One region of the Leuconostoc sp. C5 genome, then DNA from elsewhere that is predicted to be linked to it. Evidence: predicted binding sites of a transcription regulator. Region 1 holds the regulator's gene; each other region holds the start of a gene.
The links. Region 1 encodes LexA, which represses DNA repair genes until DNA is damaged. Its sites were predicted from a motif close to CNAACANNTGTTNG; they were not measured.
Positions count from the first base shown of each region.

Region 2: a site for LexA is predicted at 3,130-3,143, ahead of RHP56_RS03825 (DNA polymerase III subunit alpha). Genes of this name have one in related genera too.
Region 3: a site for LexA is predicted at 3,328-3,341, ahead of recA (recombinase RecA). Genes of this name have one in related genera too.
Region 4: a site for LexA is predicted at 2,410-2,423, ahead of parE (DNA topoisomerase IV subunit B). Genes of this name have one in related genera too.

Region 1 is NZ_CP134351.1:1,136,408-1,141,690, forward strand. It holds gene RHP56_RS05730 (GIY-YIG nuclease family protein) at 1-187, opposite strand, end outside; gene RHP56_RS05735 (tRNA1(Val) (adenine(37)-N6)-methyltransferase) at 184-948, opposite strand; gene RHP56_RS05740 (lysophospholipid acyltransferase family protein) at 1,008-1,646, shown strand; gene RHP56_RS05745 (YneF family protein) at 1,657-1,893, opposite strand; gene lexA (transcriptional repressor LexA) at 2,143-2,781, shown strand; gene pyrE (orotate phosphoribosyltransferase) at 2,821-3,453, opposite strand; gene pyrF (orotidine-5'-phosphate decarboxylase) at 3,454-4,149, opposite strand; gene carB (carbamoyl-phosphate synthase large subunit) at 4,194-5,283, opposite strand, start outside.
Region 2 is NZ_CP134351.1:747,378-752,660, reverse strand. It holds gene RHP56_RS03825 (DNA polymerase III subunit alpha) at 1-3,115, opposite strand, end outside; gene RHP56_RS03820 (YjzD family protein) at 3,309-3,506, shown strand; gene pepT (peptidase T) at 3,559-4,794, opposite strand; gene RHP56_RS03810 (Nif3-like dinuclear metal center hexameric protein) at 4,839-5,283, opposite strand, start outside.
Region 3 is NZ_CP134351.1:549,537-554,819, forward strand. It holds gene yfmF (EF-P 5-aminopentanol modification-associated protein YfmF) at 1-514, shown strand, start outside; gene yfmH (EF-P 5-aminopentanol modification-associated protein YfmH) at 516-1,787, shown strand; gene RHP56_RS02875 (helix-turn-helix domain-containing protein) at 1,802-2,677, shown strand; gene pgsA (CDP-diacylglycerol--glycerol-3-phosphate 3-phosphatidyltransferase) at 2,688-3,269, shown strand; gene recA (recombinase RecA) at 3,409-4,566, shown strand; gene RHP56_RS02890 (response regulator transcription factor) at 4,649-5,283, shown strand, end outside.
Region 4 is NZ_CP134351.1:1,289,556-1,294,838, forward strand. It holds gene parC (DNA topoisomerase IV subunit A) at 1-182, opposite strand, end outside; gene parE (DNA topoisomerase IV subunit B) at 325-2,388, opposite strand; gene plsY (glycerol-3-phosphate 1-O-acyltransferase PlsY) at 2,565-3,179, shown strand; gene dtd (D-aminoacyl-tRNA deacylase) at 3,173-3,622, opposite strand; gene RHP56_RS06570 (RelA/SpoT family protein) at 3,783-5,283, opposite strand, start outside.

The sequences.
Region 1 (5,283 bases):
ACGCTTCGCTCTTTGTCTGGAACTCTTCATAGTGAATCAATTTTAATGGATGCCGCGACTTTACGCGGGTAAACTTAGCCCCTTTACCAGACTCATGTGTCGCTAGACGACGTTGTACGTTATCCGTGAATCCACCATAAAAATAACCATCCGCTGTATATAAAACATAAAAATAATAATACTTCATTCATGCCACGCTTTACCATAAAGGATGTCGTGAACCTCTGATGTATAGTCATTGTCATCAGTATAGGCGATAAGGGGTGGCATAATGCGCACGCCACCTGGTCGGCCAGATTTAATGGCTTCTATTAAAACCATATTGGCTTCGCGGTTTGCCTTTCCATAAACAAATTGAACTCTTTTAATCATAAGCTTTCGTGCAGCAAACGCTGCAAATATATCTGCTAGCCTTTCCGGCCGGTGTACCATATAGACCTTACCATTATTTTTCAGCAGTTTATTGGCAATTTGGGCCAGTTCAGGTAAGTTAATCATCAACTCGTGGCGCGCAATTTCATAATGTTTATCTATATTAGTCTTGGTAGTCTCAGTTAAGGGAAAATAAGGTGGATTAGTCAGAACAGTTTCAACAGATCCAGGTTTAATTTCATTAAATATATCTTTCATGTCAGCCTGAACGACTGAAACACGTTCATGTAAATTGTTCAGTTCAATGCTACGTTGTGCCATTTCAGCTAATTCTGGTTGTATCTCGACTAACTTTATTTCCCCAGTCACTTTTGGAGCGTAAAAAAGCCCAACCGCGCCAGTACCTGATCCCAAATCAACAGATAACCCTTTACCTTTTCCTTTTACATCAGCAAAATGTGCTAATAAAATCGCGTCTAAGGAATATGAAAACATGTCTGGATTCTGGATGATATTAATATTTTGTGATGGAAGTCCATCAATACGTTCATTTGCTTTAAGAAATGGTTGTGTCATTTGCGTTTCTTTCTGTTTATCTGTAAAATTGAAATGATTAATTTATGAGGTAAATAAATATGAAATTCTATGATTTTTTACGCGGCATTGCTGTTGCTTTAATATGGGCAGTTACTGGCCGCATTAAATACATGAATCGCGACAGAATACCCCAAAACGATAACTATGTGCTAGTTGGTCCACACCGCACTTGGTGGGATCCAGTATGGTATGCTGTGGCAGCCTACCCAAAACACTTTATTTTCATGGCAAAAATTGAATTATTTAAATTCAAGCCACTTGCATGGTTAATCAAATCAGCCGGCGCATTCCCAGTTGATCGTGAAAATGTTGGCCCAAGCGTCATCAAAATACCTGTACGCGAATTAAAAGATGGCAAGCGCTCTTTAATAATGTTTCCTTCTGGTTCTAGACACAGTGATGATTTAAAATCAGGTTCCATTCTAATTGCACGAATGGCTGGAAAGGCAATCGTACCAGCTGTATATCAAGGCCCTGTTAAGTTCAGTCAACTTTTCAAACGTAATAATACCACAGTTAATTTTGGTGAGCCAATTATTATTGATCGTAAAGACCGATTGAACAAGGAAAATATTGCTAAATATACTGAGCAGATGCAAGCAGCTTTCCAAGAATTAGATGCTGAGATTGACCCAACTTGGAAATATGTAGATCCAAAACGTTCAGAAAAAAAATAAGCCGATTGGCTTATTTTTTTTGCGAATTGGCACTTTGTTGCTTCATCTGAGCCATCATTTGGTTCAATTTCTTTTGAGATGGTTTTTGTCCCATTGACATCATCATTGATTTCATCATTTCTTCTGAAATAGGTGGGTTTTTTGCAAGATAACTCTTCATTGAGTTACGTGCCAAGAAAAAGCCACCGACCAAACCAATAATTAAAGTTAACACTGCAATCAAAATTGCTAGCCATGTGCTAATCATGCATATTCTCCTTACTAAAATGTCTGATAATTATTATAGCACAGCCAGCAAAGGCGTGCTATAATAACTTGCAGAGTTAACGTTTTCAATATGAACCATTTTGTTCGTTATAAAAATAAATAACACGAATTTTTTATTATTTATTTAATATTAGGTTGAATTTTTAAAAAAATAACGAACAAACGTTTGATTTGTTCGTGTTTTTCCGTTATACTGATGATAGTAAATTTAACAAGTAGGAAACCCATCATGGCAATTACACAAGAAAGCAAACAAATTCAAGTGCTTCGATTTATTCATGAAGCACAATCAGAAAATGGTTACCCACCAACCGTCCGAGAAATTGGTGAAGCTGTTGGATTATCATCTTCTTCAACTATTCACGGTCACATCGAACGTCTGGTAAAAAAAGGTTATCTTTTAAAAGATGCTTCTAAACCAAGAGCTCGTGCGATTGAAGTAACCGATATTGGTTTAGAGATGCTTGGGATTTCAACCACACCCGGAAAAATTCCGGTACTTGGAATGGTTACAGCGGGTACACCAATTTTGGCAGTAGAAGAAGAAGCAACTGAATTTTTCCCTATCCCAGATAATTTAATGCAATTTGATGGTGACCTATTCATGCTTAATGTTCATGGTGATTCAATGGTTAACATTGGCATTCTAGATGGAGACAAAGTTATCGTACGTAAGCAAGAGAATGCTGATAATGGTGATGTTGTTGTCGCAATGAATGATAACAATGAAGCGACAGTTAAGCGTTTTTTCCGTGAAGCCGATCATTATCGCTTACAACCTGAAAATAACAGCATGGCGCCAATTATTTTGCAAAAAGTCTCTATTTTAGGAAAAGTAATCGGACTGTATCGCGACGCTATTTATTAAAAACCAAATAAAAAGGCTCATCTCTGATGAGCCTTTTTATTATGCTTGCCAAGCATTTGGATTTTCCTTCCAGTTTTGTAAGGTTTCAACTTGTGATTTATCGAGATCCCCACGCTTAACGGCTGTTTCAATTAGTTGTGAATATGTTGTCAGTGAGTTAAATGTTAGTCCTGCTTCAGCAAAATTTTTTTTACCAGCTGGTAATTCATAAGAAAATATGGAAACAACACCAAGGACACTTGCTCCCTCCTTACGCACCGCATTTACTGCGGCCAACACAGACCCACCTGTTGATATCAAATCATCAATCAGAACGACTTTACGATTTTTTACCAATGCACCTTCCGTTTGACGACCTGCCCCGTGATCTTTGGGTTTTGAACGTACATAGACCATTGGTTTATTTAATTCTTCAGCTACCCAAGCTGAATGTGGAATACCTGCAGTAGCCACTCCACCAATAATCTCAACGTCACTATATTCTTTTTTTATTAGTTCAGACAGCCCTTTGTATATATTTTGACGTACCGAAGGGAAACCAATGGTCATCCGATTATCTGTATATATTGGACTCTTAATACCCGAGGCCCACGTGAAAGGTTCTTCTGGCGAAAATTTTACGGCACCAATTTCAAGTAAATCATTAGCTACTTGTTGTTTATAGTCTGTCATTTATTTTCTCCATTCATTGACAACACGTTGATATGCAGCCACTGGGTTGGTCGATTGTGTAATTGATCGACCAACAACTAATCCAGTTGAATTCAACTTCTTGGCTTCCCCTGGCGTAGTCACACGCACTTGATCTCCAGCTTCATCACCAGCTAAACGAATACCAGGTGTGATACGTAAAAATCGATCATTCGTGTGTGACTTAATTAAACTAGCCTCTAAGGGTGAACTAATTGTCCCGTCTATGCCCACCGAGTAAGCAAGCTCAGCCAAATGTGCAACACTTTCTTCAATAGTTGCTGTGGTTAATTGTATCTCTTGTATCTCAGCTTCAGAAAAAGAAGTTAGCTGCGTCACTGCAAGTAATTTTAACGCTTCACTTTTATTGGCAACAGCTGCTTCTAGCATTTTTTTCCCTCCAGCTGCATGCAGAGTTAAATATTGTACATCTAGTTTTGATATATTAGCGACTGCACGACCAACAGTGTTTGGAATATCGTAAAGTTTTAAATCTAAGAAAATCGTATAGCCCAATGCACGTAGTTCTGTGATGAACTCTGGTCCCGTACGATAAAAAAGTTCCATACCAACTTTCAATGCTGGCTTTTCTACTAAATCTGAAAAAGGCTTCAAAAATTTGTAAGTAGTAGTTGCATCAGGAAAGTCCAAAGCAATAAAAACTGGCTGTTCTGTCATTATGATCCTCCTATGTACATAAGCCGAAGCTTATTTGAAAAAGTTTAGTGCATTTCTTTCACTGTAAAACTGCGCGACTCTAATACTTCTAAGAAGGCACTAACTGTGTCTAAGGCAGTAAACAAAGGCACGGCATTTTCAATCGCAGCATTTCTAATCAAGCGGCCATCGCTTTCAGCACGGTCATCTGCTTGAGTTGTGTTAATAACAACCTGCACTTTTTGTTGACGCAGTGCTGCAACCGCATTATTATCTGATTCCGAAATTTTATCGAGTACTTCCACAGGCAAGTCATTGTCTGACAAGTAAGCACCCGTACCGGCAGTTGCAAACAAAGCAAATCCCAAATCATTGAATCTCTTTGCTAATTCGAGCGCCTCTTCTTTGTCATCATCAGCAACTGTGAATAAGACATTGCCGTAACGTGGTACTTTAATGTTAGAAGCAATAAAGGCCTTATACAACGCCTTGGACAGGTTAATATCTGACCCCATGACTTCACCAGTAGACTTCATTTCTGGGCCGAGCAAAGAATCAACATCGGGCAACTTTGTGAACGAGAATATTGGTGCTTTAACGTGCACCATATCATCGTTAGGAACAAGTCCCGTCTCAAATCCCATTTCTGACAATTTTTCACCTAACATAACTCTTGTTGCTAATTGAGCGAGCGGAAGATGCGTGACTTTCGATATGAACGGTACTGTACGTGATGCACGTGGATTTACTTCGATAACATATGCCGTATTTTCATGGATAACAAACTGCACGTTCATCAACCCTATTGTGTTCATAGCTTTAGCCAAATTAATAGAGGCTTGCACCATTTCATCTTGAACCTTTTGTGACAAGTATTGTGGTGGGTAAACTGACATAGAATCCCCTGAATGGACCCCCGCCCGTTCAATATGTTCCATAATACCGGGGATTACAGCTGTTTCACCATCTGACAAAACATCTACTTCTGCTTCTTGTCCCACTAAGTACGAATCAATCAATACCGGATGATCATTTGAAACCTTGACCGCACGCTGCATGTAGTCCTGGAGTTCATCGTCAGAAGAAACAATTTCCATTGCTCGACCACCCAAAACGTATGAAGGACGAATCAATACAGGATATCCAATGGATTGT
Region 2 (5,283 bases), 390 kb from region 1:
ACCAGGTCCCTTGAATAGGTTGAACGCGCTGGGGTTCTGGCGCTAAATTAATATGATTAGCCACAATAGCGATTTCATTCCGCATATCACGCTCTGATTTACCAGCAATACTCAATATCGTTCCGGGCTTTAGAAAATTGCTTATTTTTTTAAATAGTTGTGGGAATATAGTTACACTAATTTCTCCAGTGGTATCAGAGACTTTCACGAAAGCCATGTCATCCCCTTTTTTAGTGCGGATCTGGCGAATACTGTCGACAATTGCGATTATTTTTTCAACCTGACTGGGCTGTACGACATTTCCTATTTGACTAAAACCATTTTCCAAAATGAAATCAACATATGTATCTAAAGGATGACCTGATAAATTTACGCCAATGACTTCTTTTTCTTTTTTCAGACGATCAGACAAAGCAAAATCATCATACTTCTTAATTTTCGTTTCTTCCAAAATTAAGTTACCAAAGCTTGCACCTTCAATCAAACTCGCTATATTTTCGATTAGTTCGCGTCGATTATAGCCAAACGAATCAAGTGCACCAGCATATACTAACTGCTCTAACACTTCTCGTTTACGCATTTTATCTGGCAAACGTCTTACAAAGGACTGGATTGTTTGAAATGAACCATTATTCTGTCGCTCTTCCAATACACCAGTCACAAAGTCTGTACGAACACCACGGATATTATTCAAACCCATTTGTAATTGGTTTTCGATAGATGTCCAAAACTTATATGACTTGTTGACATCTGGCGCTAATACTACAATTCCGCGTATTTTGGCTTCAGAAACATATTGTTGCACTTTTTTCTGTTCACCCAGATTTGCATTTAATAGAGCTGTAAAAAAAGCAACTGGATAATGTGCCTTTAGATAGGCTAGCTCAAAAGCCAATTTACTATAAGCAACTGCGTGAGAACGATTAAAACCATAATTAGCGAATTCATCAATATAAGAAAAAATAAGTTCTGCTTGTTCTTGATCATGCCCATTTTTTAAAGCGCCTTTAATAAATTGTTCATGCAATTTCTGCATTTTGTCGACTTTTTTCTTCGACATGGCACTTCGTAAAACATCCGCCTCACCTAGCGTGAATCCAGCATATGATTCCGCAACTAGCATAACTTGCTCTTGATATACAATAATACCAAAAGTGGGCGCCAAAATAGATTTCAAACTAGGGTCTGGGATCGTCACTGCTTCTTTACCATGGCGTCGAGCGATAAACTTATCAATATTTTGTGCAGGACCAGGACGATAAAGCGCGTTAACAGCCACAATATGTTCAAAGGTGGCTGGCTTCAGCTTTCGCAACACATTTTTAATGCCTGCAGATTCAAATTGGAAAACCCCATTTGTGTCGCCTTTAGCAAATAATGCTAAGGTTTTGGCATCATCTAAAGCAATTTTGGTAATATCAAACCTTTCTGGTAGCTCTTTTTGAGCATAATAGAGTGCCTGGCTTAAAATGGCTAAATTTTGTAGTCCTAGAATATCAATTTTAAGTAACCCTAATTGTTCAACCGGATCTTTTTCAAATTGTGTTAATAAGCGTCCCTCCGTACCAGATTGCACAGGCAATGTTTGTACCAAAGGATTCGCACTAAGTACAATTCCTGCCGCATGTGTAGAGTAATTTTTTGGTAAGCCTTCAATTTTCAACGCCGTTTGTAATAATAATCTACCATTATCAATATCACGAAGGGCATTCTGTAATTGTGGTGCTTTAAGCGCATCATCAATGGACACCTTACGTCCATTTTTTCCTTCAGGTATACTAGCACTCAACTTGCTCAATGTCGGGGTTGGTAATCCAAACACCCTACCAACATCGCGTAGAGCTTGTTTAGAAGCTAAAGTACCAAATGTAATAATTTGACCAAAATTTCTTTTCCCGTACTTTTGATGAAGGTAGGTGAATAGTTCTTCACGTTTGCTTGGTGGCCAATCAATATCAATATCAGGCATTTGCACTCGCTCATCATTTAGAAAACGTTCAAATAGCAAGTTGAATTGCAAGGGATCTACATCGGTAATTTGTAAACTGTACGCAACCAAAGATCCAGCGACAGAGCCACGTCCTGGTCCAGTTTGAATGTGATTTTTATGTGCGAAGTTAACAATGTCCCAAACAATCAGGAAGTAATCGCTAAATCCTAACACTTCAATGGTTTTTAATTCGTGCTGCAATCTTTCTTCGTACAAGTTCAAACTCACATTATGTCCTTGCAATCGTTTTTTTAATCCACTGACAGCAATCGTTTCTAAAAACTGTGCGTTGGTCACGCCAGATGGTGTTTCAAAGGGTGGTAAAGCTGTATCTTTAAATTCAATGCTGACATTGCTTTTTGATACCAATAATTCGTTATTAATATAGGCTGTCTTTAGTATTTCTGTACCTTGGTATTCTTGCTGAACGACAGCTAAATCTCTTAAAATATGTGAGCCTTGTTGTTGAGCCAAAATTTTAATATCGTCCAATTTAACATTTGCATCAATTGCTTTTAAGACTTGAGTGGTGAAAGCATCATCTGAGTTAAGATAATCAATATCATCTAAAGCAATCATATGACCACCAGTACGTTCGCTAAATTGTGCTAACCTCTCTTGTATCTGCGGTGCCATTTGGGAATTAATACCAATAAAAGAATGGTGCTCGTCAACAAGGGTGACGAGTTGTTGCCAATAATTATTAACTTCCTCATACCCTGAAGAGATGAGCTGAACGAGCTCACTGTCAGTTGGAAAAACAATGTTTATACCGTCTAAGTGTTTAACCATTGTTTCCCACTGAAAATCTCCTTGACTAGTCATCTTGGCTGATGATAGCCACATTAGATTTTGGTAGCCTACTTGATTCTCAGCTAATAGTACGACTGGAAATAGCGTAGCAGTATTCACAAGTCCGTTGACCATTAATGTCAAGCCAAATAAAGGTTTAATCCCATGCTTTTTTGTTTGTCGAAACCAGTCTATCGCCCCGTACATTACATTAACATCAGCCAGTGCAATGGCTTCATAACCACGAGTCTTTGCTGTTTGGACAATTTGTTCAATTGTATTTGGATTTTTTAATAAGCTATAACTGCTTAAAATTTGAAGCGGTGCGTACATTTCAACTCCTTATACGAACATCCGTTTTCTTTAATTATACAGAAAAATCACAGAAAAGTCGTTAATTTTAACAAATATTAGGGTTCCGTAAAATCACAGATTAGACATTTTCTATTTTCTTGTTTAAATTCCCTTAAAAACTTGCCATTTGTGAAAAAAGGTGTATTATAATGACAGTAAAGAGGTAAAAATCATGAAATACATTATGGTAGCAATTTGGTCGGCAATATTTGGTGAGATTTTGGGTTATATTGTATCCCAATTGAATTCTAGTACTTATGATTTTGTTACTGTTGCTGTCATTGCTGTCATTGTTGGTGAAGTTGCGCTAGTTGCAATTCCAGCAATTTCAGGATCAGCTGCACCAAAAGAAGTTGCGTCTGAAGAATAAATCACAAGATCAAAAAAGAGCTCAGTTGAGCTCTTTTTTGTTTATCTAAAAGTTATTTTTCTTGTGCAAGTTTTACAATTTCTAAAATGACGTCTGTTGCCTGTTCCATGACAGTTGTAGAAACATATTCAAAACGGCCATGCATATTTTCGCCACCGGCAAAAATATTTGGTGTTGGTAGCCCTAGGAAAGTTATTTTTGAACCATCGGTACCGCCACGGACAGGCTCAATAATTGGTTTAATCTCTAAGTTATTCATCGCTTTTTCAGCCAAATTAACTGAACGCATATCATCTTTCAAGATTTCACCCATATTATAGTATTGATCTTTCAATACAACTTTAATACGCCTTTCCCCTAATTTCTGATTAAAGGCATCGGCAATATCTAATAATCTTTGCTTACGTTCTTCAAATATATTTCGATCATGATCACGAACAATATATCGCAGGGTTGCTTCTTCAGGATTACCGTCAACTGCTAGAAGATGCCAAAATCCTTCTGTTCCTTCAGTATTTTCTGGGCGATCATGGACAGGAAGTTGTTCATGGAAATCAAATGCTAGTTGAATGGCATTAACCATTGTATCTTTTGCAGTTCCTGGATGAACATTTCGTCCCTGAATTGTGATAACGGCGCTCGCAGCATTAAATGTCTCCCATTCAAGCTCGCCTAACGGTCCGCCATCCATTGTATAAGCGAAGTCAGCACCAAATGCTTCAACATCAAAATGATCGGCACCAATACCAATCTCTTCATCTGGTCCAAAAGCAAATCGCAAATTACCATGCTTGATCTCTGGATGTGCAATTAAATACTGAGCTGCCGTAATGATTTCAGCATCTCCAGCTTTATCATCAGCACCTAATAGTGTTGTACCATCAGTTGTAATTAGCGTATGTCCCGCATATTTTTTTAAGCTAGGAAATTCCTTAGTTGTCAATTCATAACCACTATTTCCCAACTTAATTGACGATTGGCCGTCGTAATTTTCAATAATTTGTGGGTTAATGTTCGCCCCATTAAAATCTGCAGTATCAACGTGTGCAATAAAGCCAATTGTGGGTACAGCACTGTCATCAATATTGCTTGATAATTCCGCAAATACATAACCATCCTTCATGGTGCGTACATTTTCAAAACCAATAGCTTTTAACTCCTCAGCTAAATCTGCCAAAAAAGCGACCTCTTTAGGTGATGACGGAACTGTTTCTGAGTTCTCATCAGATTGTGTATCTACCTTTACATACTTCAAAAAACGTTCTGTCAATTCAGGATACTTTGTCATATATTACTCCTTTTTGAGCATTTGCTCACTGTTTTAACCGTTAACTAAATATATTTGTATGGATCTGTATTAATTTTTGTAGCAACTACATCAACAGTGTCACCAAACCATTCTTTGACCTTATCAACCATTTTTTCGTTAGCAATAGCTTCCATATGATGATCAGGATCAATCACAATAAAATTTGAAGCCAAGATGTCATGCCCAACGTGATAGTAGACATCGGCTGTGACGTAGGCATCAGCTCCTGCTTGTTGCGCAACCCGCCACCAACGGCCACCATCTCCACCTAGCACAGCGATCTTTTGAATTGGCTTTGTCACATCTTTAGCAATAACACGCACTGCTTGAACATGAAACAAATCACGAATTTTCACAGCGTATTCTTGTACAGAAATTGGTTGCTCTAATTGTCCGATCCTGCCAAGACCAGTTTTCTTATCTACATTTGGTACTAAAGGCACTACATCTTGAATACCAAGTGCTTCG
Region 3 (5,283 bases), 590 kb from region 1:
GATTAATCAGGCTATGCTTACCATGGCTTATCAATTAAATGTTAAACCATTTGATGATCAGCGTTTTGCTGTTATGGTCATGAATTCGTTGTTGGGTGGTACGCCACTATCAAAATTATTTATGAATGTGCGCGAGAAGGAGTCACTAGCATATAGCATCTATTCTCGTTGGCAACATGATACTGGATTTTTAACTATTGCGGCTGGCTTGGATACTACAAAAGTGCGTCAGACTGACACGATGATACAAGAACAAATTAAAGCCGTTCAAGAGGGCGACTTTGACAATCAAACAGTTGATGCGATTAAGATGAGCTTAATTAGTGATTACTTAAGTCAACGTGACTCACCTGCAAGTCAAATGGAAGTTGCTTTTTCTCGATTACTCACAAGAAGAGAAACGAGTGAACAGGAATGGATTGATCGCGTTAAGTCTGTGACTGCTGACGATATTCAAAATGCTGCTCAAAAGATATCGCTTCAAAGTCGTTATATATTATTGCCTGAGGTCTAATATGAAAACAAAACATTATCTAAAGCTAAAAGAAGATGTGATTACAGAAACGTTAGATAATGGTCTGTCAATAGTGATGGTTCCGAAGTCTAATTACCATAAAACTTTTGCTGTGTTAACAACGGCTTATGGTGCGTTAGAGCAAAAATTTGCTATCGATGATGCACAACCAATTCAGATTCCTGCTGGCACAGCACATTTTCTGGAGCACAAACTATTTGAAAAAGAAAATGAAGATGCATTCGCAAGATTTGGTGAATTGGGGGCTGATGCTAATGCATTTACCAATGCTTATCAAACAAGTTATCTGTTTTCAACTACTCAAAACTTAATACCAGCCTTAACACATTTATTAGATTTTGTTCAAACGCCTTATTTTTCAAAACAAACAGTAGAAAAAGAACAAGGAATTATTGGGCAAGAAATACAAATGTATGATGATGACCCTAATTGGGCACTCTATATGGGATTGTTAAATACATTATATCCTGACTCGTCAATTGCTAAAGATATCGCTGGAACCCGTGAAACGATTGCAACCATCACACCTGAACTACTATACGCTATTCATTCTGCATTTTATCAACCTACACAGCTGACACTACACATTGTGGGGCATTTTAATCCTGAAGAAATATTAGCAGTTGTTAAAGATAATCAATTCAAAAAAGATTTACGTCCTAAAAAGTTAACCCGTTTCCAGGAAAAAAATTTACCAGCAAAAGAACAACAATCAGAACGCTACTTTAATGTTTCGCGTCCTAAAGTTGCCTTTGGTATCCGACTTGATCAGAATCAGGTCGCTGGTATAGAAGCAACCAAACGTATTTTAATTGCTGATATTTTGGATGATTTATTGTTTGGCGAGCAAACAGATTGGTATCAGAATTTATATAGTCATGGTATTATTGATACAGAATTTGACACATCATTTGATATTATAAAACATTATCAGTATGTGAGTTTTTTTGCGGAAACGGACGATTATGACATTCTGACGCAAGAAATTCAAAGTCAAATTGACGATTATCAAAATGTTTTAGAAAACCAACAAAATGCTTTTGAGTCACTACGAAGAGCTACAGTTGGCGAGGGGATCCAGAAATTGAATTCCTTAGAAAATATGGCTTTGCAAGGTGATGATGTCTTGTTTGGAACTAATCTTTTTGATAAGATAGAGTTGTTACAAGATTTAACATTTGATGACATTCTTGTAACAGCGGATAAAATATATCGAAATGCTACGTTGCAACGATTTGTGTTGCATAAGTAGTCTTGTGGGCTATTATGAATGAAACTTTAACAAATCAAATAGGCGAGCAACTTAAGGCTGCTCGCTTAGAAAAACAATTATCATTGGATGATATCCAAGAAATTACAAAAATCCAACGCCGGTATTTATCAGCTATTGAAGAAAACAATCTTAGCGTTTTACCTGGTGATTTTTACGTTCGTGCTTTTATTCGGCAATATGCATTAGCTGTTGGGTTACATCCCGATGAGTTATTAGGAGAAACAAAACCAATTTCTATGTCTCGAACTAGCGACTTGAGCCGGGCACACAGGGATAATGATGGTATTGTTCGTGCTGGGATAGATAATACCCCAACAGCAAGATCACGGTTGGCAAACTCTATGCCAACAATTGGTTTAGGGCTATTGATTCTTGTGGCTTTAATAGTTATTTGGTTTGTATTGACACACATAGGAACCAATTCTCAACAGACATCTAACGGCGGTAATATCTCTGTTTCTACTTCTGAGGTTTCCAAATCCTCTAGTAAATCATCAGCATCGAAGTCATCTGCTTCTAGTTCCAGTGAGGAATCCTCGACACTTGATTTAGGTACACCAGAAACAAATACAAGTTTGCAGACGACAATCTATAATTTGTCTAATGAAAATACTAAAAAGCATACAGTTGTTATAACAGCAAAGAACACAGGTACTTCAGTTAAGGTCAATGATGCTAGTAGTAACATTTTACTAAATGAAACATTGGCTAGTGGCAGTAAAACAGTAGAAATTCCATCGGGAACAACGGCATTTAATCTACAATTTTCTAATGTTAATAATGCTTCAGTTACAGTTGATGGACAAAATGTCGAAGTAAGTGGTGCAACAACATCATTTTGGAATGTGCTTTTTAATCTCAATAAATAAAGGATGTATCATGAATTTACCCAATAAACTAACTGTTTTCAGAATTATTTTAATTCCAGTATTTATTTTATTGCTGACAGTACCATATGCTTGGTCTAATATCAGCTTTTTAGGAGCAACCATGCCCGTTAATTGGTTGATTGCCGCTGTTGTATTTGCAATAGCCTCTGCAACTGACTTCTTGGACGGTCAGATAGCTCGTAGCCAGCATTTAGTTACCAATTTTGGAAAGTTTGCGGATCCTTTGGCTGACAAACTTTTGGTTATGACAGCGTTGATTTTCTTAACGAGCTTCAATGTTGTTCCAGCTTGGATGACTGCGGTTATCGTTATTCGAGAGTTAGCCGTTACAGGTTTACGTACACTAATTGTTGAAAACAATGGCAAGGTTTTGGCAGCACAGATGCCAGGAAAGATAAAAACATTTTCACAAATGTTTGCTATTTTCTTCTTATATATTCACAACGCGCCATTTTCCATTATTAATTTTCCTATTGGGGATGTCTTATTGTGGGTTGCTGTTATCTTTACAATTTATTCTGGTATCGATTATTTTTGGCAAAATAGAAATGTCTTTTCTGATGGTATGTAAGGAACTAAAAGCGCTTTTAGCGCTTTTTTCGTATAATCAAGAAGAAAGCAAACAGAAACGAACAAATGTTCGAAAAGCACTTGCTTTTGACTCGCGAAAAAGGTACACTAATCAAGTAAGATAAAAGGAGTTAGCCGCAATGGTAGCAAAGAAAACGACTAAAAAAGACGATCAAGCAAAGAAAGATGGTCGTCGAGCCGCGCTAGATGAAGCGCTAAAGAAAATTGAAAAGAACTTTGGGAAAGGTTCAGTGATGACGTTAGGAGATAACGCGCTAACGCAGATCGAAACGATCCCTTCTGGTTCTGTTAAAATTGATGTTGCTTTGGGTGTTGGTGGCTATCCCAAGGGGCGTATTATTGAAGTATACGGTCCAGAATCATCAGGTAAAACAACCATCGCACTTCATGCAGTTGCTGAAGTTCAAAAGCAAGGCGGAACGGCTGCCTATATTGATGCTGAAAATGCTTTGGACGTTAAATATGCTGAAGCCCTCGGCGTTAAAAAAGACGAATTACTTTTGTCACAACCGGATACAGGCGAACAGGGATTAGAAATTGCTGATGCTTTGGTACAATCAGGTGCCGTAGATATGATTGTTGTTGACTCAGTTGCTGCATTAGTACCTCGTGCCGAAATCGAAGGTGAAATGGGTGATGCGCACGTTGGATTGCAAGCTCGTTTAATGAGTCAAGCACTACGTAAGTTAGCAGGAACCCTGAACCGAACGGGAACAATTGCTATTTTCATCAATCAAATTCGTGAAAAAGTCGGCGTAATGTTTGGAAACCCAGAAACTACACCCGGTGGTCGTGCACTAAAGTTTTATTCGACAGTACGTTTAGAAGTCAGACGTTCAACACAAATTAAAGACGGTACTGATGTCACTGGTAATTTGACAAAAGTTAAAATTGTTAAAAACAAGGTGGCTCCACCATTCAAAGTTGCTGAAGTTGATATTATGTATGGCCATGGTATTTCACAAACTGGTGAAATTCTTGATCTCGCTGTTGATCAAGATATTATCGACAAAGCAGGTGCATGGTATGCTTACGAAGGTGAACGAATTGGTCAAGGGCGTGAGAAAGCTAAAGACTATTTGGATGATCCTGAGCATGCCGCATTGCGACAAGAACTATATGTCAAGGTGCGTCAAGCATATGGTATTGATTCTAATGCGAATGGTACTGCCGTTTCAAATACGGAGGCTCAAGCAGAAAAATCTGATGAGCAAATTAATCTGCCGGATTTGGATACAACGACTGATGATTCTTTAACGGACGAACCAATTGTATAAATTACGTAAATATTGAGAAAAACGTTAGGTCGTTTTTCTTTTTTTTGTTACAATGCAAGTATAGAAACGCATGGAGATAGACATGACTAAGATACTTGTTGTTGATGATGAAACGGCAATTGCAACGCTGCTGCAATACAATTTGCAACAGAATGGTTACGAAGTAACAGTTGCATCGGATGGTTTATCCGCTTATCAAAAGGCAAAAGAGCAACAATTCAATGCAATATTGTTGGATCTAATGCTGCCAGAAATGGATGGCATGACCGTTTTAAAGCAGTTACGTCAAGATAAAGTTAGCACACCAATAATTTTGGTGACTGCAAAAGGGGATGAGTTTGATCGTGTGCTTGGCTTAGAATTAGGTGCAGATGATTATATCACTAAGCCTTTCAGCCCTCGAGAAGTTGTAGCAAGACTAAAAGCTGTATTACGTCGTTCACAAGTTAGTACAGATACCAACAAAACGGACGAAATGGTTATTTCTATACAAGATTTGCTCATCAATGATAGCAAAAAAACAGTTATGAAAGAAAATATTGTTTTGTCCTTAACGCCACGGGAATATGATTTATTATTATATTTTGCACAGCGATTGGGACGTGTAATTGATCGTGAAACAATTTTGACGGCTGTGTGGGGATATGAATATACTGGCGAAAGCCGTATGGTAGATATGCATATCAGTAACTTACGAGATAAGATTGAGTCAAATCC
Region 4 (5,283 bases), 150 kb from region 1:
CGATATGGATGATCATAAGTGTTTCCATCCTGATCCATTGCAAACAAAATACGCCGTTGCACTGGCTTCAATCCGTCTCGAATGTCTGGCAAAGCACGTTCTTGAATTATATATTTTGAATAGCGCCCAAAGCGCTCCCCCATCACTGCTTCAAGTGAGAGTTCGGTTATACGATCTGCCATCTAAGTGCGGTTCTCCTTGATTAAAACATCTATAAAATTACTAATTACAGATAAATGTCATAAAAAGTTTTATTTAAAATATTAAGTAATAACCTAACCATATTTTGAATAGCTAGCTATTCTTATCTAGTAACAAGTGAAATCAGTCGTCACCATTCTGCCAAGTCTTAATGACTGGCACATTTTTTTGTTCTTTAAATTTTGTACCAGTTTCTTGATTGCGCGCTTTTTCAAAAACATCACTAGACTTTGTGTCATCCCCATCAACTGTGTCTAGAATTGACCCGGCTTCATCCAATGTAAAGTGAACATTGGCTTCAATCCATTCACGCCGCGGATCAACTTTATCACCCATCAATGTAGTGACACGTTTTTCAGCTAACACAGCGTCATCAATTTTAACACGTATTAATGTTCTTGATTCGGGATCCATTGTCGTTTCCCATAATAATGGCGCATTCATCTCACCAAGTCCCTTGAACCGTGTTAATTCATAACGTGCATCACTCTGACTGGTAATTGATTCTAACTCATCATTAGTCCAAGCAAATTGATCTTCTATTTTCTTGGAAGAGTACTTGACGCGGTATAATGGTGGTAAGGCTATGTAGACACGCCCAGCTTCAATTAATGGCCGCATATACTTATAAAAGAATGTTAGTAGTAGGGTTTGAATGTGCGCGCCATCATCATCGGCATCTGTCATAATGATAATTTTGTTAAATGAAGCATCTTCAACTTTAAAATCAGTTCCAACACCGCCACCAATGGCATAAATCAATGTTGATATTTCTTCGTTTTTTAAAATATCTGCTAACTTAGCTTTTTCAGTGTTTAGTACTTTTCCACGTAGCGGCAAAATGGCTTGGAACTTACGGTCACGACCTTGCTTTGCAGAGCCCCCAGCTGAATCACCCTCGACTAGAAAGAGCTCATTTTTATCAGCATTTTTAGATTGGGCAGGTGCTAACTTCCCGGAAAGCAGACGATCTTTCGCCCCTTTAGTTTTACCAGTGCGACTTTCGTCGCGGGCGCGACGAGCTGCTTCTCGAGCTTCGCGCGCGCGAAGTGCCTTACGGATTAAGTTTTGTCCGAAGTCACCATTTTCCATTAAGAAGCGTCCAAGAGTTTCATTAACCACAGAGTCAACAATACCACGTGCCTCTGGCGTTCCTAGTTTATCTTTGGTCTGTCCTTCAAACTGCAAAAACTGTTCTGGAACACGCAATGAAATAACAGCTGATAATCCTTCACGGACATCCGTGCCTTCTAAGTTTTTATCTTTATCTTTTAGTAAGTTCACTTTTCGTGCATATTCATTAAAAGCCTTTGTCCACGCAGTTCGGAAACCGACTTCGTGGGTTCCACCATCCTGTGTACGGACATTGTTAACAAATGAAAGAAGTGTTTCAGAGTAACCATCATTGTACTGCGCTGCAACATCAACAACAATACTCTCTTGTTCACCCTCAAAGGTCATAACTGGTCCGATAGTTTCTTTGTCTTCATTCAGAAAACCAACAAACGCTTCAAGACCTTTTTCATAATGATATTCTTCAACACGAACTGGATCAACTCTTTCGTCGGTTAACGTAAACTTAACACCACTCATTAAGAATGACGATTCACGCAAACGTTCTGCTAAAATATCAAATTTATAAACCGTAGCACTAAAAATTGTCGCATCTGGCTTGAAAGTAACCGTTGTCCCTGTTGGTTCCTTAGTTTTACCTAAATCTCGTAAGGTACCAACTGGATTACCACCATTCACGAATTCTTCTTGCCACTTATGGCCTTCGCGAACAATGGTTACCGTTAAGCTCTCCGACAATGCATTAACAACAGAAGAACCAACACCGTGTAACCCACCGGAAGTCGCATAGCCACCCTGCCCAAACTTTCCGCCGGCATGTAAAACTGTTAAAATAACTTCTGGTGTGGGCTTACCAGACTCATGCATGCCAATTGGCATCCCACGGCCAAAGTCTTGTACGGTGATAGCGTTATTATCATGTATCGTAACGCGAATTTCATTTCCATAGCCACCAAGTGCTTCATCGACAGCATTGTCAACGATTTCATAGACCAAGTGGTGCAAACCACGACCATCTGTTGAACCGATATACATTCCTGGACGTTTACGAACGGCCTCAAGTCCTTCTAAAATTTTTATTGAATCTGAATCATAATGATTTTTTTCTGGCATATTAATCTATCCTTCGATACACGAACCAGTGTTCGTGCGCTAATGTCAATCTATTTTATCATAGATGAAAATCTTGTTTCTGACAAGTGTCAATATTTTATTTTCAATAAGTTATGCCATATACTACTTAAATATATGGTAAACTTGTACTTGCTTTTATATTAAAGGGGTTTTTTATGTTTACTACTATATTAATGTTTATACTCTCTTACTTGATCGGATCTCTAGTCCCAGGATTTTGGGTAGGTAAAATCTTTTACCATAAAGATATTCGCGATGAGGGGTCAGGTAACATTGGTACTACCAATTCATTCCGTGTTTTGGGTATCCGAGCTGGCATAACTGTGCTGGCACTTGATATGCTTAAAGGTACGGCAGCAGGCTTGCTTCCCTTATTGTTCCATAGTAGCATTAATCCAATGTTAGTGGGTATTGGTGCCATACTGGGGCACACGTTCTCCATCTGGATTGGCTTTAAAGGTGGTAAAGCAGTTGCTACTTCAGCTGGTGTATTACTTGCCTATAATCCCATATTTTTCATCATCATTATTAGTATTTTCGTTATTTTATTGTCAATTAGTTCAATGGTATCTCTGAGCTCTATGATTAGTTTCTCATGCGCCGTCCTAATATCACTATACTATCATGATTGGATACTAACGATAGTTGCTACCATATTAACAATTTTTGTTTTCTACCGCCATCGTACAAATATTTCCCGAATCAGAAATGGTACAGAAAGTACTATACCATTTGGCTGGTATTATAACCACAAGAAAAGCGCTCAATGAGCGCTTTTTGTATCGAATAAAATTGTCACCGGTCCATCGTTTGTTAAGCTAACTTGCATATCCGCTCCAAATTCTCCAGTTTCAACCTGTAATCCACTTTCCCTTAATGTCGCATTGAATTGATCATACATAACAGTCGCAAATTCTGGTGCCCCTGCCTTGGTAAAACTTGGACGATTTCCTTTTTTAGTATCAGCAAACAACGTAAATTGTGAGATAGATAAAATAGCACCAGAAACGTCTTCGATACTACGATTCATACGGCCACTTTCATCTTCAAAAATTCGTAAATTATGTATTTTCCGAACTAAATAATCTATATCTACTTGATCGTCACCGTCAGCAACGCCAACTAACAATACATATCCTTTGTTAATTGCTCCTTTTACTTGGTCGTCAATTTTAACACTAGCTTTGCTTACGCGTTGCAATACAACTTTCATGCTATCTCCATTCTAAAAATACATTTACTTGCTAACATCATACGTGAAAAACGATATCGTATCAAGAACTTTCAAACGTCTTCCAGTTTTGACACAATTTTTATCATAAAAAGCCTCAAAATTGTTTTATTTGAGGCTTATCAACATATTTTGACATATTTTAATGAAATGTGCGTTCCACATCGTATACTGCTGGTAGATTGTTTAGAGAATCCATAATTGCTGTCAGCTGTTCTGAATTTTTGACACCTATTGATAGAGAAACTTGCGCCATCCCGTTTTTTGTCACATGACCGTTAACAGAATTAACATAGCGCGTTCGTCCATTAACACTACGAAGTACATCGTTTAGCAATCCACCGCGATTTTCACCATGAACAGTCAAATCAGCATCATAATTAGGTTTTGAGCCATTTTCATCTTCCCACTGTACATCCACAAGACGTTGTCCTTGAAGTTGAGCGGCTCGAATATTTGGGCACCCCACACGATGAACAGAAATACCACGTCCCTTCGTGATATAACCTTTAACATCGTCTCCTGGAACTGGTGTACAACATCGACCTAAACGTACTAATAAATTATCCACTCCTGCAATAACAATATCATCAGCCGTTGATTTTTGTCGTTTGGTGAAAGCTGTTTCATCACGAGTGATTTCGTGGCCCTCCTCCAGCATTTCACGCTGTAATTCTGCTGTAGCAGCTTCCTCATTAGCCTCTCGTATCTTTTCGGTTAATTTATTAGCCACACCAGGTACAGCAATATCGCCAAATCCTATTGCTGCCAACATATCATCTGGCGTATGATAGTGCATCTTATCTGCGGTTTCTTGAATATTTTCTGGCGTCAGAATCTCAGCAGGATTGAAATTATTGTCTCTTAGGTTTTTAGCTAACAATTCACGCGCTGCGGCGATGTTGTCTTCTCTATCCAACTGCTTAAAATACTGCTTAATTTTGTTTCGTGCTCGGCGTGTCGAAACAATCTCTAACCAGTCACGGCTTGGTTTAGCATTAGCAGAAGTGATAATTTCTATAATATCACCGGTTTTTATTTTATAATCCAGTGGTACGATTCGACCATTTATTTTTGCACCAGTTGTTTTAATCCCAATATTTGTATGGATTGAAAACGCCATATCCAACGGTCCGGCACCTTTAGCCAGTTCGAACACATCACCACGAGGTGTAAACGCATAAACACGATCAGAAAACAAATCACCCGTTACACCATCCATAAAGTCTTCGGCATTTTTGGCATTTTCTTGCAGTTCTAATATGCCTTGGATGACATTTAAGGCTTGCTGACTGTTATCATCGACATTTGCCTCTTTATTTGAGCCCCGATTTTTTTTATATGCCCAATGTGCAGCTACTCCATATTCAGCCACTTCATGCATATGATGCGTACGAATTTGCACTTCCAATGGACGTCCGTCAGGACCAATAACTGTGGTATGTAAACTTTGATATCCGTTCGCTTTTGGCAATGCAATATAATCTTTAAAACGGCCAGGAATCGGTGTCCATTTTGAGTGTATTGCTCCTAATACAGCATAAGTGTCCGGAATCGAATCCGTTAATACACGAACAGCCAATAAATCATAAATTTCTTCAAAAGCCTTATGCTTATCCACCATTTTTCGATAAATTGAGTAA